Regions from separate parts of the Streptomyces sp. MS19 genome, predicted to be linked through region 2. Evidence: riboswitches for the same ligand, from Rfam matches in the RefSeq annotation. Region 2 holds a riboswitch; each other region holds the start of a gene.
What was found. A riboswitch is a leader RNA that binds a small molecule or an ion and turns the genes downstream of it on or off. The one in region 2 is predicted to bind cobalamin.
Positions count from the first base shown of each region.

Region 1: another riboswitch for cobalamin. It lies ahead of ACL02R_RS21365 (ribonucleoside-diphosphate reductase subunit alpha); the one in region 2 lies ahead of ACL02R_RS06635 (hypothetical protein).
Region 3: another riboswitch for cobalamin. It lies ahead of metE (5-methyltetrahydropteroyltriglutamate--homocysteine S-methyltransferase); the one in region 2 lies ahead of ACL02R_RS06635 (hypothetical protein).

Region 1 is NZ_JBJZOH010000025.1:9,177-14,033, forward strand. It holds gene ACL02R_RS21365 (ribonucleoside-diphosphate reductase subunit alpha) at 1-1,941, opposite strand, end outside; cobalamin riboswitch at 2,078-2,209, opposite strand; gene ACL02R_RS21370 (GNAT family N-acetyltransferase) at 2,235-2,777, opposite strand; gene ACL02R_RS21375 (DUF2079 domain-containing protein) at 2,845-4,284, opposite strand; gene ACL02R_RS21380 (CstA-like transporter-associated (seleno)protein) at 4,484-4,690, opposite strand; gene ACL02R_RS21385 (carbon starvation CstA family protein) at 4,687-4,857, opposite strand, start outside.
Region 2 is NZ_JBJZOH010000004.1:233,196-238,052, reverse strand. It holds gene ACL02R_RS06645 (ABC transporter ATP-binding protein) at 1-285, opposite strand, end outside; gene ACL02R_RS06640 (energy-coupling factor transporter transmembrane protein EcfT) at 282-1,412, opposite strand; gene ACL02R_RS06635 (hypothetical protein) at 1,409-2,416, opposite strand; cobalamin riboswitch at 2,567-2,687, opposite strand; gene ACL02R_RS06630 (glycoside hydrolase family 2 protein) at 2,821-4,638, opposite strand; gene ACL02R_RS06625 (carbohydrate ABC transporter permease) at 4,765-4,857, opposite strand, start outside.
Region 3 is NZ_JBJZOH010000016.1:109,523-114,379, reverse strand. It holds gene ACL02R_RS17605 (fibronectin type III domain-containing protein) at 1-2,018, opposite strand, end outside; cobalamin riboswitch at 2,127-2,256, opposite strand; cobalamin riboswitch at 2,497-2,644, shown strand; gene metE (5-methyltetrahydropteroyltriglutamate--homocysteine S-methyltransferase) at 2,835-4,857, shown strand, end outside.

The DNA.
Region 1 (4,857 bases), on a different contig from region 2:
CTCGGCGACCAGGTACGAGTTCACCTGGAGGAACTCGCCGCTCAGCGTCTCGCGCTTGAACAGGTTGGACACCTGCGGCTCGATGCACTCGTACACGCCCGCGATCGAGGCGATCGTCGCGGTCGGCGCGATGGCGAGGAGCAGCGAGTTGCGCATCCCGGTGCGGGCGATGCGGGCGCGCAGCGCCTCCCAGCGCTCGGGCCAGGCGGGCGCGGCGTCGGCGTAGTGGTCCGGGTGGAGGACGCCGTCGGCGGTGCGGGTGTCGGCCCAGCCGCGGTGCGGCCCGTGCCGCTCGGCGAGGGCGGCGGACGTCTCGTAGGCGGCCAGCATGATCCGCTCGCTGATCCGGGTGGACAGCTCGCGCGCGGCGGGGGAGTCGAAGGGCAGGCCGAGCCGGAAGAAGACGTCCTGGAGGCCCATCACGCCGAGGGCCACCGGGCGCCAGCGGGAGTTGGAGGTGGCGGCCTGGCCGGTCGGGTAGAAGTTCAGGTCCACGACGCGGTCGAGGAACGTGACGGCGGTGCGCACCGTCGCGTCAAGACGCTCCCAGTCCACACGTCCGTCGGCGCCGAGGTGGGCGGCGAGGTTGACCGAGCCGAGGTTGCACACGGCGGTCTCGCCGTCGTCGGTGACCTCCAGGATCTCGGTGCAGAGGTTCGAGGAGTGGACGACGGCGCCGGGGCGCGCGGTCTGGTTGGCCGTGCGGTTGGCGGCGTCCTTGAAGGTCATCCAGCCGTTGCCGGTCTGCGCGAGGGTCCGCATCATGCGGGAGTACAGCTGGCGGGCGGGGACGGTCCGCAGGGCGAGCCCCTCCGCCTCGGCGCGCCGGTAGGCGGCGTCGAAGTCGCCGCCCCACAGGTCCACGAGGTGCGGCACGTCGGCGGGGGAGAACAGCGACCAGTCGCCGTCCGCCTCCACGCGGCGCATGAACTCGTCCGGGATCCAGTGGGCGAGGTTCAGGTTGTGGGTGCGGCGGGCCTCCTCGCCCGTGTTGTCCCGCAGTTCGAGGAACTCCTCGATGTCCGCGTGCCATGTCTCCAGGTAGACGCAGGCCGCGCCCTTGCGCCGCCCGCCCTGGTTGACCGCCGCGACGGACGCGTCCAGCGTGCGCAGGAACGGCACGATCCCGTTCGACTTGCCGTTGGTCCCCCGGATCAGCGAACCGCGGGCGCGCACCCGCGAGTACGGCAGGCCGATGCCCCCGGCGTGCTTGGAGAGACGGGCGATCTGGTGGTAGCGGTCGTAGATGGAGTCCAGCTCGTCCAGCGGCGAGTCCAGCAGGTAGCAGGACGACATCTGCGGGTGGCTGGTCCCGGAGTTGAACAGCGTGGGCGACGAGGGCAGGTACGCCAGCGAGCTGGTCAGCCGGTACAGCTCGGCGACCTCGGCCAGCGCGCGCGGCGACTCGTCCTCGGCCAGGCCGCAGGCGACGCGCAGCAGGAAGTGCTGCGCGGTCTCGATGACGCGCCGGGTGAGGGGATGGCGCAGGACGTACCGCGACTCCACGGTCCGCAGCCCGAAGTACTCGAAACGGTCGTCGGCGCCGTCGGCGACCGCCCGGTCCACGAGCGCGTCGAGCTCCGCCGCGTGGCGCGCGACGAAGGAGGCGGTGCGGTCCGAGATCAGACCCTCGCGGTGACCGACCGTGATCGACGCGGAGAAGGAGACGGCGCCCTGCCCCGCCGCCTCGTCGCGGACCGCCAGGGTCAGCAGCCGGGCCGCGAGTTTCGAGTACGCGGGTTCCTCGGCGATCAGCGCGGCCGCGGCGTCGATGGCGAGCGCGCGCAGTTCCTCGGGTCCCGCGCCGGGGTGCCTGCCCCTGCGGACGGCGGCGGCGACCCGGGCGGGGTCGGTCGCGGGAAGGTCGGCGGCCAGCTCGCCCAGGACGCGCGTCAGCGCGTCTGAGGCCGGCTCCGCGGGGGCGACGGGTGCAGTGGTCACTGTGACGTGATCTCCCTCGAATCGCAGCGGATCTGAGGGGCGTTCGCGGGCGGGACCACCGGTCGCCTGCGGGCATGCGTGTAGTGGGGCAAACACATGCCGCACGCGTCCGCCGGCCCAACCCACGAGGCCCGGACGTGTTCGTGGAACTGCCGGCAGGTGCTCGGACTCGTGACGCGCGGCGAGGCGCGGCGCATCACACACCGTTGCGGGACAGCTCCGGATTCCCACCGGATTCCCCTGCGGCGACAGCGAGATGAGCATACATCTTGTGTCGCGTGCGACGGAGTCCCCTATATGTTGTGGTCGTCACGCGAGAGGTCGGGCAGCTCGTGTGCGAACGCGTGAAGCCGCACACCGGGCACCGGTTCCCAGTCGAGATCCGGCGCCCTGTCGAAGCCGAGCCGCCTGTACAGCCGGTGTGCAGTGTGCATCTGCGACTGACTCGACAGCACGACACGCCGCGCGCCGACCTCCCCCGCCCGGCGCAGGCACTCCCGGACGAGCGCCTCGCCCACGCCGCGCCCCCGCGCCCGCGGGTCCACCGCCAGCATGCGGAACTCGGCCTCGCCTGGGCCCGCCAGATCGGCGAACTCGCCGCCCCTGCCGACGAACGTGACGCTCCCGGCGATCCGCCCCGCGCCCCCGTCCCCGGCCGACTCCACGGCCACCAGCACGTCCGCGTGCGCCGCCCGCCGCACCGCGTCCCGAAGCTCCGCGAAGTACGGGTCGTCCGCGCCCTGGAGCAGCAGTCCGCCCTCCAGGTACACCCGCGCCGTGAGTTCCCCCGCGGCGTCCAGCTCGTCGTTCCGCGCTTCCCTGATCACGATGTCCATGAACACAGTGTGACCGAGGGGTCTGACAACCGGCCACGGCCGCCCCACCCTCCCGGGCGTGCTCAGCTCAGCGCAGCCGCAGCACCCAGTACCCCGCCTCCTGCGCGACCACCTCGTACACCCCGTCGGGGTTCATCCGGTGCGCGTAGAGCGTCAGTTCCTCGGCCGTCTGCGCCGGGTCCCAGTAGGCGATGTACTCGGGCGCGGGCCCGTCCGTGTTCCCGATCCAGAAGACGCGGCAGCGCGCCGTCAGATGCGCTGTCGGCCGCACGTTGGCCGCCACCTCCGCGCCGTCCGGGATCACCGACAGCACCCGTTCCCCGGCCTCGGCCAGATGGCCCGGCCGGTAGGTCGCGGTGTGGGTGAGTCCGGCGACGGGCAGGGCCGTGCTGAGCGCCAGCGCGGCGGCCAGCACGCCCATCGGCAGCCGTTCCGCGTACGCCCGCAGCCACGGCCGCCGTTCGCCCGCCCGCGTACGCGCCACCGCGTCCACGAGCGCGAGCGCCACCACCGGCATCAGCACCGCGCTGTAGTGCCAGTCGGTGCCCCAGTAGTGCGGGTCGTCCGAGACGAAGCGCCAGCCCAGCGTGGGCAGCAGGACGAGCAGCAGCGGGGAGCGCAGCGCGAGCAGCCCCGTCGTGGGCACCAGCACCCACAGCAGCGTGCGCAGCTTCTGGTCGACGTCCGTGAACGCCGTCTGCACCGGCCCGCCGCCGTCCCCGACCTTCGACCAGTAGTCGTAGTCACCGCCGGAGTTGAACGCCGGTATCAGCACGGCGATCGTCAGCAGGCACGCCAGCGCCGCGCACACCGCGAAGACCACCGCCCGCCGCACCACGCGCGGTTCGGGCCCGCCGCGCGCCCGCAGCGCCACCACGGCGGCGATCGCGGCCGCGGTGAGCCCCAGGTCCTCCTTCACGGCGAGCAGCGGCAGCGCCCACCACAGCGCCGCCCGGTACCGCCCCCGCAGCAGCGCCTCCAGCGAGAACGCGATCAGCGGCACGGCGAACGCGATCTCGTGGAAGTCGAAGTCCACGGCCCGCTGCACGCCCCACGACAGCCCGTACGCCGCGCCGACCGCCACCCCCGTCGCCCGCCCCAGCAGGTACGCGGCCACCCGCGTCACCGGCACCACCGCCAGCGCGAACAGCGCCGCCTGCGCCACCAGCAGCGTCACCGGCGTCGGGAACAGCCGGTAGAACGGGGCGATCAGCGCCGTCACCGGGCTGAAGTGGTCGCCCAGCAGCGCGAAGTCCGGCCCCTTGAGGTCCGAGACGGGCAGCCGCAGCCCGGCGTACGAGCGGACCGCCTGCTCGAATATCCCGAGGTCCCAGGAACGGTTCTCCCAGCGCAGGTGCCGCGTCACCGACACCGCCGTGTACAGCACCAGGAACACGGCGGCCAGCAGGTACGGATCGGCGCGCGGCCCCGGCCGGAAGGGGACGCGCCGCCCGGCTATCGGGCCCGCGTCGGCGTCACGCTCGCCCGCGGCGGTGAGCGTCGTCATGTCCGCCCACCCCCCGGAGTGCCCCGCACCGCCACCTCTTCCCCTTCCGTCCCGCGCGCCCGCGCCCGTCCGGCTGCTTCCCCCTTTCATACGCCGGGCGGCGGGCGGCCGGTCACCAGGAGGGCCCGGAAGACGAGTGAGGGCCGTCACACCACGCGGTGTGACGGCCCCTCACGCGCCCGCGTCCGGCGCGCCCGGCTCAGCAGCAGCCGTGGTAGCCGCCGTCACGCGGGTCGCCGTAGCGCCCGGCCACGCGCCGCCGCTCGAACGCCCGGCGGCTCGGCACCTCGGCGTCCGGGTCGGCGGCCCGCAGCAGCGCCACGTGCCGGTCGTACGCGTTCTCGCCGGTGAACTCGGTGACGTACCAGCGCAGCCACGCCAGCGCCCTGCGCGCCGCCCGCGTCACTCCCGCACCTCCGCCCCGGCCCGCTCGCCGTCCGCCTGCCGGGGGATGCCGCCCCCGGGGCCGAGGCCCGCGGCGGCCAGCTCCGCGCGCTCCTCGCGCGTGGCGATCAGCCCGGCGGGCGCGACGATGCGGGACTCGGCGTACGGCGCCTCGGCGAGCGCCACCGA
Region 2 (4,857 bases):
GAATCCGGCGAGGGGGTCCTGGCCGACGGTGCCGACGAGATGGGCGAACTCCTGTGGGGGCGCCGAGGCGGTGGACCGGCCGGCGACGGTGACGGTGCCGGTGAGGAGGCCGCCGGTGAAGCGGGGCACGAGGCCGTTGACCGCGCCGAGGAGGGTGGACTTGCCGGAGCCGGTGCGCCCGGCGACGAGGCACAGCTCGCCTTCTCCGACGGTCAGGTCCACGCCGGTGAGGGTCGGTGTGTCGGCGCCGTGGTAGATGAGTCCGACCTGGTCGAAGCGGATCACGCGGCGGCCTCCCTGGGCTGCGGCTGTACGGAGGGCCGGGTGGGCGGGGTGGGGGGTGGGGGCGGGGCGAGATGAGCGGGCAGGAGACCGGCGAGGACGGCGAGGAGGGGAAGGAGCGTGACGTCGGGCCAGGTCAGCGGCGAGAGAGCCGGGTAGAGGGTGGCGGGGTCGGTGCGGGAGGCCGCGTACATGAGGACGGCGGCGGTGAGTCCGGAGGCGGCGGTGAGTAGTTCTCCGGCACGCCAGTGGTCGGGTCGGTAGCCGGTGCGGCGTACGCGGCGCCCGCCGAGGGCGAAGCCGAGCACGGCGACGGCGGTGCCCGTCAGCAGCATCGGTACGCCGAGGTAGCCGGGGGCGTTGGTGTCGAGCACCCCGTAGAGGCCCGCGGCGATGCCGAGAAGCCCGGCGATGACGAGGACGCCGACGGTGAGGCGGGCGCGGGGGGTGGCGGTGCCGGTGCGCCCGTAGCCGCGGGCGGACATGGCGGCGGCCAGGGCGAGGGAGCGGGCCAGGGCGTCTTCGAGGACCGGGATCAGAATGCCGCGCAGGGCCCGCCGTCCGCGTTCGCGCGCGCCGCGGAGCCGCCGGGCGCGGCGGACCCGCTGGACGCTCTCGATCAGCTGCGGCGCGACGGTGAGGGCGACGACGACGGACGTCCCGATCTCGTGCAGCGCGCCCGGCATGGCCTTGAGCATCCGCTTGGGGTTGGCGAGCGCGTTGGCCGCGCCGACGCAGACGACCATGGTGGCGAGCTGGAGCCCGTCGTAGAGGCCGCCGAGCACCTCCTCGGCGGCGACCGGGCCGAACAGCCGGATACCCGCGGCCGCGTCGGGCAGCGGGATCTCGGGGAGGGTGAGCAGGATGTGCTCGCCCTGTCCCCCGCCGAGGACGACCCTGAACACGACGCGCATCAGGACGATGACGGCGCCGAAGACCAGGTACATCCGGAATGACAGGGCCCAGGGGGCGTCGGTGCGCCGCCGCACGACGACGTAGCCGGTCACCGCGAGCAGCAGGGCGAGCAGGAGCGGGTTGGTGGTCCGTCCCGCGACGACGGCGAGCCCGAGGGCCCACAGCCACCACGCTCCGGGGTGCAGGGCACGGGGCAGCGGGCCTGCGGGCGTCATGCGTCGTCGGCCGATGCGGCGGCGGCGCGGCGCCTGCGGCGTGCGGTGACGATGCCGCCGGTGCCGAGGACGGCCAGCAGGGCGAGGACGCCGAGGGTGAGGGGTGACGGGCCGGAGGAGCCGTCGATCTCCGCTTCGGCGTAGGCGCTGTCCTCGCCGGCCCAGTCGGAGTCGCCGGCGGCTCCGGCGGCCTGCCCGGAGGCTGTGGCGGTTCCGGTCGCCGGTCCGCCGGTCGGCGTGGCATCGGGTGAGGGGGTGGGGCTTTCGTCCGGCGGGGTCTCGTCCGCCTCGTCCGGCTCGTCCGGCTCCTCGTCGGGGGCGGGCTCGGTGGCGGCCGGTTCGCCGGTGGGTGCCGTGCCGCCGCTGTCGCCGCCCGTGGCCGGTGTGTCCTGAACGGGTGGCTGCGGGGTGGGCGGTGCATCGGGTGCGCTGTTGCCGCTGCCCCCACTGCCACCGCCGCCGGGTGCGGGCGGTTCGGCGGGCGTGCCGACGCGCAGGGGTGCGACGCCGGGGGCGATCGACTCTCCTTCCGCCACGCCGAGCTGGAAGGACCAGCCGTCGATGCTGCCCTGCGGCGGCGTCCGGTTCACCGCGCCGCGCTGGCTGTAGCGCCACGGTCCGCCGTTCTCCGCGTGCCAGTAGGACCAGTACGCGGTGGTGGGCGGTGTGTCGGCGCACGGCTCGCGGTCCACGCCGGGACGCCCGTTGATCCGGCAGACGAACGAGTCGCCCCAGCGGGCGGTGCCCGCCACGTCGAAGCCCGCGTTGCGCAGCGCCGCCAGGCCGTCGCGCTGGCTGCCGGGCGCGCAGCGGACGACGCGGCCACCGCCGAGCTCGCGGAAGTCCACGACGACGCTGACGCCGGAGTCGTCCGGGCAGAACCCGGGCGTCCCGGCCGCCGCCGGACGTGCCGCGAGCGCGCTCCCGGCCGCGGCGGGCCACAACAGGTGGAGCACCGCGACGAGCAGGCCGGTGACGGCTGCTCTGACGGTGGGGCGGGACATCGCGTGCCTTTCCCGTTGGGCAGCCGGAACCGGCCCACCGGGGTTCCCGGCACGGCGGCCCCTGACGCGCGTTCGTACGGCTGGTACGAGGCGGCAGGGGCCGGGGGGCCGGGACGGCTGAGGGCTCCACGCTGCAAACCATGACAGTGAGAGAAGTCCGCGTCGCACGGTGAGCGTTCCGGCTCACGGCACCCTCGCGGGAGCCGCTCACGGTTGCAGGTCAGCGCCGGATTCCCACCGGCTTCCCTCCGCCGTACACGCATTCAGTTGTGGGGCGCCCGCCCGGACACACGGGCGAACTGCGCACAAGGATACGGCCGTCCGCGCCGCCCCGGCCAGGGCACCACCCGCGCGGGCCCCGCCCCAGCGGGTGGGACGGGGCCGGAACGGGGCGGCGGGGGACGTCAGTCGGTCTCGATGGCAGCCGGGCGGAGCTGGGCCTCACGCACCCGCGCCACGTCCAGCTTCTCGCTGCGGTCGAAGCGGTAGACGCCGTTCTGCTCCTGGAAGACGTCGGTGAGCTGCGTGTAGCAGTAGCCGAACATGTCCGGGTCGTCGAGCAGCACGCCGGTGAGGCCCGCGAAACGGGTCTGGAACTCCTCCTCGTCGCGCGGCCGGTCGCCGTAGCCCCAGGACTCGGTGCGGTCGTCGCCCGCCGCGTCGGCGGCGGCCTCGGGGTCCCACCAGATGCCGCCGAACTCGCTGACGAAGTACGGCTGGCCGCGGTAGGGCAGCGAGTACGCGGCGCCGTCCGCGTACGCGTTGGCGAAGGGCTTCCCGTCGGCGAGGCCCGAGACGGCCTCGGCGAACCGGCCGGGGTCCTGCTCGTAGTTGTGCGAGTCCCAGATGTCCGTCTCGATGACGCGGTGGGCGTAGCCGGAGGCGTCGATCACGGGCCGGGTGGTGTCCATGGCCTTGGTGGCGAGGAACATGCCGCGGGTCACGGCGTCGAGCTGCGTGATGCGGTCGTGCAGCTTCTGGTAGGTCTCGTTGAGCGGGCACCAGCCGATGATCGAGGGGTGCGAGTAGTCGCGCTCGATCGCCTCCAGCCACTGCGCCGGGTACGAGGCGTCGGGCTGCTGGTTGTCGCCGGAGGAGCCGCCCACCTCTGCGCCCCAGTCGCCGAACTCGCCCCAGACCAGGTAGCCGAGGCGGTCGGCGTGGTACAGGAAGCGCTCCTCGAAGACCTTCTGGTGCAGGCGCGCGCCGTTGAAGCCGGCCGCCATCGACAGTTCGATGTCGCGGACGAGCGCCTCGTCGCTCGGCGCGGTCATCAGCCCGTCGGGGTACCAGCCCTGGTCGAGCACGAGGCGCTGGAAGACGGCGCGGCCGTTCAGCGTGACCGCCTTGCCGCGGATGCCGACGGCGCGGAGCCCGGCGTAGCTGTCGACGGTGTCGAGTTCGGTGCCCTCGGCGTCCAGCAGGGTCAGCCGCAGGCCGTAGAGGTGCGGGTCCTCAGGGCTCCACTCGCGGCGGCGCTCCTCGGACACGGGCAGGTACAGGCGGGGCGCCAGGTCCAGGTCCGCGCGGGCCTCGGCGCGCGCCACCTCGCCGTTCTCGTCCGACAGGACGGCCACCACGCGGTGCCCGGGGCGGTTGCCCGACAGCGGCAGCTCCAGGTGGAACGCGGAACCCGCCAGGTCGGGCGTGATCCGGGGGCGGCGCAGGTGCACGTCGGCGACCGGCTCCAGCCACACCGTCTGCCATATGCCGGTGGTGCGCGTGTAGTTGCAGTCGTGGTTGGCGTACTTCAGGGCCTGCTTGCCGCGCGCCTGCGGGCCGGACTTCGGGTCGCGGGCGCGGACGGTGATGACGGCCTCCTCGCCGGGCCCGGCGACGCCGGAGAGGTCGGCGGTGAAGGACGTGAAGCCGCCGCGGTGGCGGACGACCTCGGTCCCGTTGACCCACACCGTCGCGTCGTGGTCGACGGCGCCGAAGTGCAGCAGCACGCGGCGGCCGGTCCACTCGGCGGGCAGGACGAGGGAGCGCCGGTACCAGACGGCCTCCAGGAAGTCGGTGTCGCCGATGCCGGACAGCTCCGACTCCGGGGCGAACGGGACGGTGATCGTGCCGGTCAGCTCGCGGTCGAGCAGTCCGCGTTCCAGGCCGCTGTCGCCCCTGTCGGTCTCGAACTGCCAGGTGCCGTTGAGGTTGAGCCAGTCACGGCGGGCGAACTGCGGGCGCGGGTACTCCGGACGCGGCACGGCGGTGGGAGTGGGCACGGGTGCTCCTTGCGGGATGGTGCGGAGGGTGGCGCGCGGAAGGGCGCAGCCCTATCGCACCACGGATTTACATCGATGTACAAGCCCATTCCGGCGGCCCTTGAGGGCCGCCGGAAGCGGGTCGCGTCAGGCTCCGCCGAGGCCGGTCGTGGCCACCGAGCGGACGATCCGGCGCTGGAAGAGCAGGAAGACGACGATCAGCGGCAGCGCGGCGAGCAG
Region 3 (4,857 bases), on a different contig from region 2:
TCGATCCGGCGGACGGCGCCCGGCTGCGAGACGTACAGCTCGCCCCCGGGACCGGCGGACACGCCGCCGGGCGAGAGGAGTTGTGCGCGCGTGGCGGGGCCGCCGTCGCCGCCGTGCCCGGCGGTGCCGTCGCCCGCGACGGTGGTGACGGTGCCGGTGGCGGTGTCCACGCGGCGGACGCGCTGGTTGCCCGGGTCGGTGACGAGGACGCCGCCCGACGCGTCGACGGCCAGTGCGGCGGCCGAGCTGAACGAGAACGCGGCCTCCGTCGCGGGCCCGCCGTCGCCGGAGAACCCGGCGCGGCCCGTACCGGCGAACGCGGTGACGACGCCGGTGTCCGGCGCGAGGGCGCGGACGCGCGACGCGTTGGTGTCGCTGACGTACGCCGTCCCGTCCGGGGCGACGGCGATGCCGCTGGGGGAGCCGATCCTGGCCTCGGTGCCGGGGCCGCCGTCGCCGGTGTCGCCGCGCGATCCGGTGCCGAGGACGGTGGTGACGGTGCCGGTGGCGGCGTCCACGCGGCGGACGCGGCGGTTGCCGGTGTCGGCGATCCACAGGTCGCCGTCGGGGCCGATCGCGACGGCGTTCGGGTCGCGCAGGGACGCGTCGGTGGCGGGGCCGCCGTCGCCGCCGTAGCCGCGTGTGCCGTTGCCCGCGACGGTGGTGACGGTGCCGGTGGCGGCGTCCACGCGGCGGACGCGCTGGTTGCCGGTGTCGGCGATCCAGATGTCGCCCGAGGCGTCGGTGGCGACGCCGAACGGGTTGCTGAGCGCCGCGTCGGCCGCCGGGCCGCCGTCGCCGGAGAAGTCCTGGGCGCCGGTCCCGGCGAGGGTGGTGATCCGGCCGGGCACGAGGCGGGGGTCAGCCGCCGTGACGGCGACGGGCGCGGAGGGCGCCGAGGGCGCGGACGCCCCGGCGGCGTTCACCGCCAGGACGGTGAAGGTGTACGCGTCCGCCGGGTCGAGGCCGGTGACGGTGGCCGTGGTGCCGGTGGCCGTGGCGGTGGCGCCGCCGGGGTCGGCCCGGACGGTGTACGAGGTGACGGGCGCGCCGCCGTCGTCGCCCGGCGCGCGCCAGGTGACGGTCGCCTCGCGGACGCCGCCGCGCGCCCGTACCTGGTCGGGGGCGGCGGGGGCGGTCGTGCCCGGCGCGGCGGGGACGACCGGGTCGCTGGGGGCGGAAGCGGCGGACTCGCCCGCGCCGTTCTGGGCGCGGACGCGGAAGGTGTACGGGGTGCCGGGGGTGAGCCTGGGCACGGTGGCGGTGGTCGTGTCGCCGGGCACCTCCACGCGCGCGCCGCCGGGTGCGGCCTCGACGGAGTAGCCCGTCACGGGCGCGGGGCCCGCCGGGGGTTCCCAGGTGACGGTGGCGGCGGCGATCCCGGCGGTGGCGCGGACGTCCGTGGGGGCGGCGGGGACGCTCGCGGGCGGAGCCTGGCAGCACAGGACGTCCCAGTCGGGGGCCTGCCGGGGCTGCGGGGCCTGGGCCTCGGCGCCGCGCGTCTCGACGTAACGCCAGCCGTCCACCGAGCCGTTGGCGAGGCGGCGGGTGCCGGGGCCGACGCCGGAGTAGGCCCAGCCGGGGCCGCGGGAGGCGTCGTGCGCCCAGTAGGACCAGTAGCGGGTGGTGCCGTCCGGGCGGGTCTCGCCGCAGCCGGTGGCGGGGTAGCCGTCGATGGCGCAGACGAGGCCGTTGGTGTGGAAGCGCACGGTGTGGCCGGTCAGCGGGAACATCTCGGCGCCGGTGGGCGGCCGGCCGGTGCCCCCGGCCGCGGTGCCGGCGCAGGACCAGGTGACGGCGGGGGCGGGGCGTTCGCCGGCCAGGGGGTCGGCGACGGTGCCGAAGTCGATCACGAGCCCGGCGCTGCCGGAGGGCGCGCACTCGGCGGCGGTGCCCGTGTCGGCCGTGGCGGGGACGGCCTGCGCGAGGAGGCCGAGCAGCAGCAGGAGGAGGACGGCCGGGAGGGCCCGTCGCCGCGCCGGGGCGCGGTCGAGTCTTCGTGCGGCCGGTCCGTCCATGGGGGTCCCCTCCCGAGTGCGCCGCGCGTGTCCCGGGGAGGAGGGAAGGCATCCGGCGCGGGGGCGGCCGGGCGTCTTCGCTGTCCGCAGTCCACGACGGATGTCGACGAAGCATCACCGCGCCGAGGGCGATCCGACTCGCACCCCGCCGGGACGGCGGGATGCCCACGGTTGCGGGACAGTGCCGGAATTCGACCGGCTTCTCCCACGGCATGGCACCACATGTCCGTTCCGATGGCCGGGCGGCGCCCGGGGGCGACCGTGAACTGACCGTCCCGCGCGCTGTCTTGCGCGGGTCCGATCGTCAACCGACCGTCGAATCGAACGGATGTCACTGTGGCACACTCCGATTCGCAGGACAACCGGCCCTGGCGCCGGGCGGTGTCCGCGATGCGAGCGGTGTGGTGCGCGGCCCCCGGCGGCCCTCTAGGCTGACGGCAGCAGCTGGTCCGCCCTGCCCGCCAGGCAGGCGCGTCGCAAGAGGGAACCCGGTGGGAATCCGGGACTGCCCCGCAGCGGTGAACGGGAACGACCGCCGTCATACAGCACTGGGCCCCCGCGGGCCCGGGAAGCGACGGCCAGTAGGTGTCCTCCCCGTGAGGACGCGCCCGTGAGTCCGAAGACCTGCCCGCTGCCCGTGCGCGGCCCGCCGCGCGCGGACATCCCGGTGACCCCGAGGGCGGGTCGGCGTGCACACCAGGCGGACGGCCGTGCCACGGCGATGGCACGCGGTACACCGTCGCCGCCAGGTCGTCACCCCTTCGCGCCCCTCCCCCGCCGGGATGGTCAGGACACACACTCGCGAAGGAGAGTTCCGTGACATCCGAGTCCGCAGCCGCGGCACCGCAGGCCACCGTCCACGGCTACCCCAGGCAGGGGCAGAACCGGGAACTGAAGAAGGCGATCGAGGGCTACTGGAAGGGCCGCGTCACCGCCGGGGCCCTCCGCGCCACCGCCGGAGAACTGCGCCGTGCCAACTGGCGGCAGCTCGCCGACGCAGGCATCCACGAGGTGCCCACCGGCGACTTCTCGTACTACGACCACGTCCTCGACACCACCGTCATGGTCGGCGCGATCCCCGAACGCCACCGCGCCGCCTTCGAGGCGGACGCGCTGGACGGCTACTTCGCCATGGCGCGCGGCACGCAGGACGTGGCGCCGCTGGAGATGACCAAGTGGTTCGACACCAACTACCACTACCTCGTCCCCGAACTCGCCCCCGGCACCGCGTTCACCGCCGACTCCGCCAAGCAGGTCGCCGAGCTGAAGGAAGCCTCCGCCCAGGGCCTCACCGCCCGGCCCGTGCTGGTCGGCCCCGTCACGTACCTCCTGCTCGCCAAGCCCGCGCCCGGGGTGGCCGACGGCTTCGAGCCGCTGTCCCTGCTGGACCGGCTGCTGCCCGTCTACGCCGAGGTGCTGGCCGACCTGCGGGCGGCGGGCGCCGCGTGGGTGCAGCTGGACGAGCCGGCGCTCGCCGCCGACCGCACGCCCGCCGAACTGGCGGCCGCCGCCCGCGCCTACCAGGTGCTCGGCGGCGCCGCCGACCGGCCGAAGCTGCTCGTCGCCTCCTACTTCGACCGCCTCGGCGAGGCGCTGCCCGTGCTCGCGAAGGCGCCCGTCGAGGGCCTGGCACTGGACTTCACCGGACGGGCCGCCGCGAACCTGGAGGCGCTCGCCGCCGCGGGCGGCCTGCCGGGCAAGCGCCTCGTCGCGGGCGTCGTGGACGGCCGCAACATCTGGATCAACGACCTGGAGAAGTCCCTCACCACGCTCGGCACCCTCCTGGGCCTGGCCGACCGCGTGGACGTCGCCCCTTCCTGCTCCCTGCTGCACGTCCCGCTGGACACGTCGGCCGAGCGCGCCATCGACCCGCAGCTGCTGCGCTGGCTCGCGTTCGCCCGGCAGAAGACGGCCGAGACCGTCACGCTCGCCCGCGCCCTGGCGCACGGCACGGACGCCATCGCCGCCGAACTGGCCGCCAACCGCGCCGACCTGGCCTCCCGCGCCACCTCCCCCCTCACGCGCGACCCGGCGGTACGGGCCCGTGCCGCCGCCGTGACCGAGGCGGACGCGCGCCGCTCCGCGCCGTACGCCGAGCGGGCCGCCGCGCAGCGCGCCGCGCTCGGCCTGCCGCTGCTGCCGACCACGACCATCGGCTCGTTCCCCCAGACCACGGCCCTGCGCACGGCCCGCGCCGACCTGCGCGCCGGGCGGATCGGCACCGCCGCGTACGAGGAGCGCGTCGAGGCGGAGATCCGCGACGTGCTGGCCTTCCAGGAGGAGGCGGGGCTCGACGTCCTCGTGCACGGCGAGCCGGAACGCAACGACATGGTCCAGTACTTCGCCGAACAGCTCACCGGCTACCTGGCCACCGACCACGGCTGGGTCCAGTCGTACGGCACCCGGTACGTCCGCCCGCCGATCCTGGCGGGCGACATCTCCCGGCCCGAGCCGATGACCGTCCGCTGGACGCGCTACGCGCAGTCCCTCACCGCCCGCCCGGTCAAGGGGATGCTGACCGGGCCCGTGACGATGCTGGCGTGGTCGTTCGTCCGCGACGACCAGCCGCTCGCCGAGACCGCGCGGCAGGTCGCCCTCGCGCTGCGGGACGAGGTGGCCGACCTGGAGGCGGGCGGCGCGGCGGTGATCCAGGTGGACGAGCCCGCGCTGCGCGAGACGCTGCCGCTGCGCGCCGCCGACCGCCCGGCGTACCTCGCCTGGGCCACCGAGGCGTTCCGCCTGGCCACCTCGGGGGTCGCGGCGGCCACGCAGATCCACACGCACATGTGCTACGCCGAGTTCGGCGACATCGTGGGGGCCATCGACGACCTGGACGCCG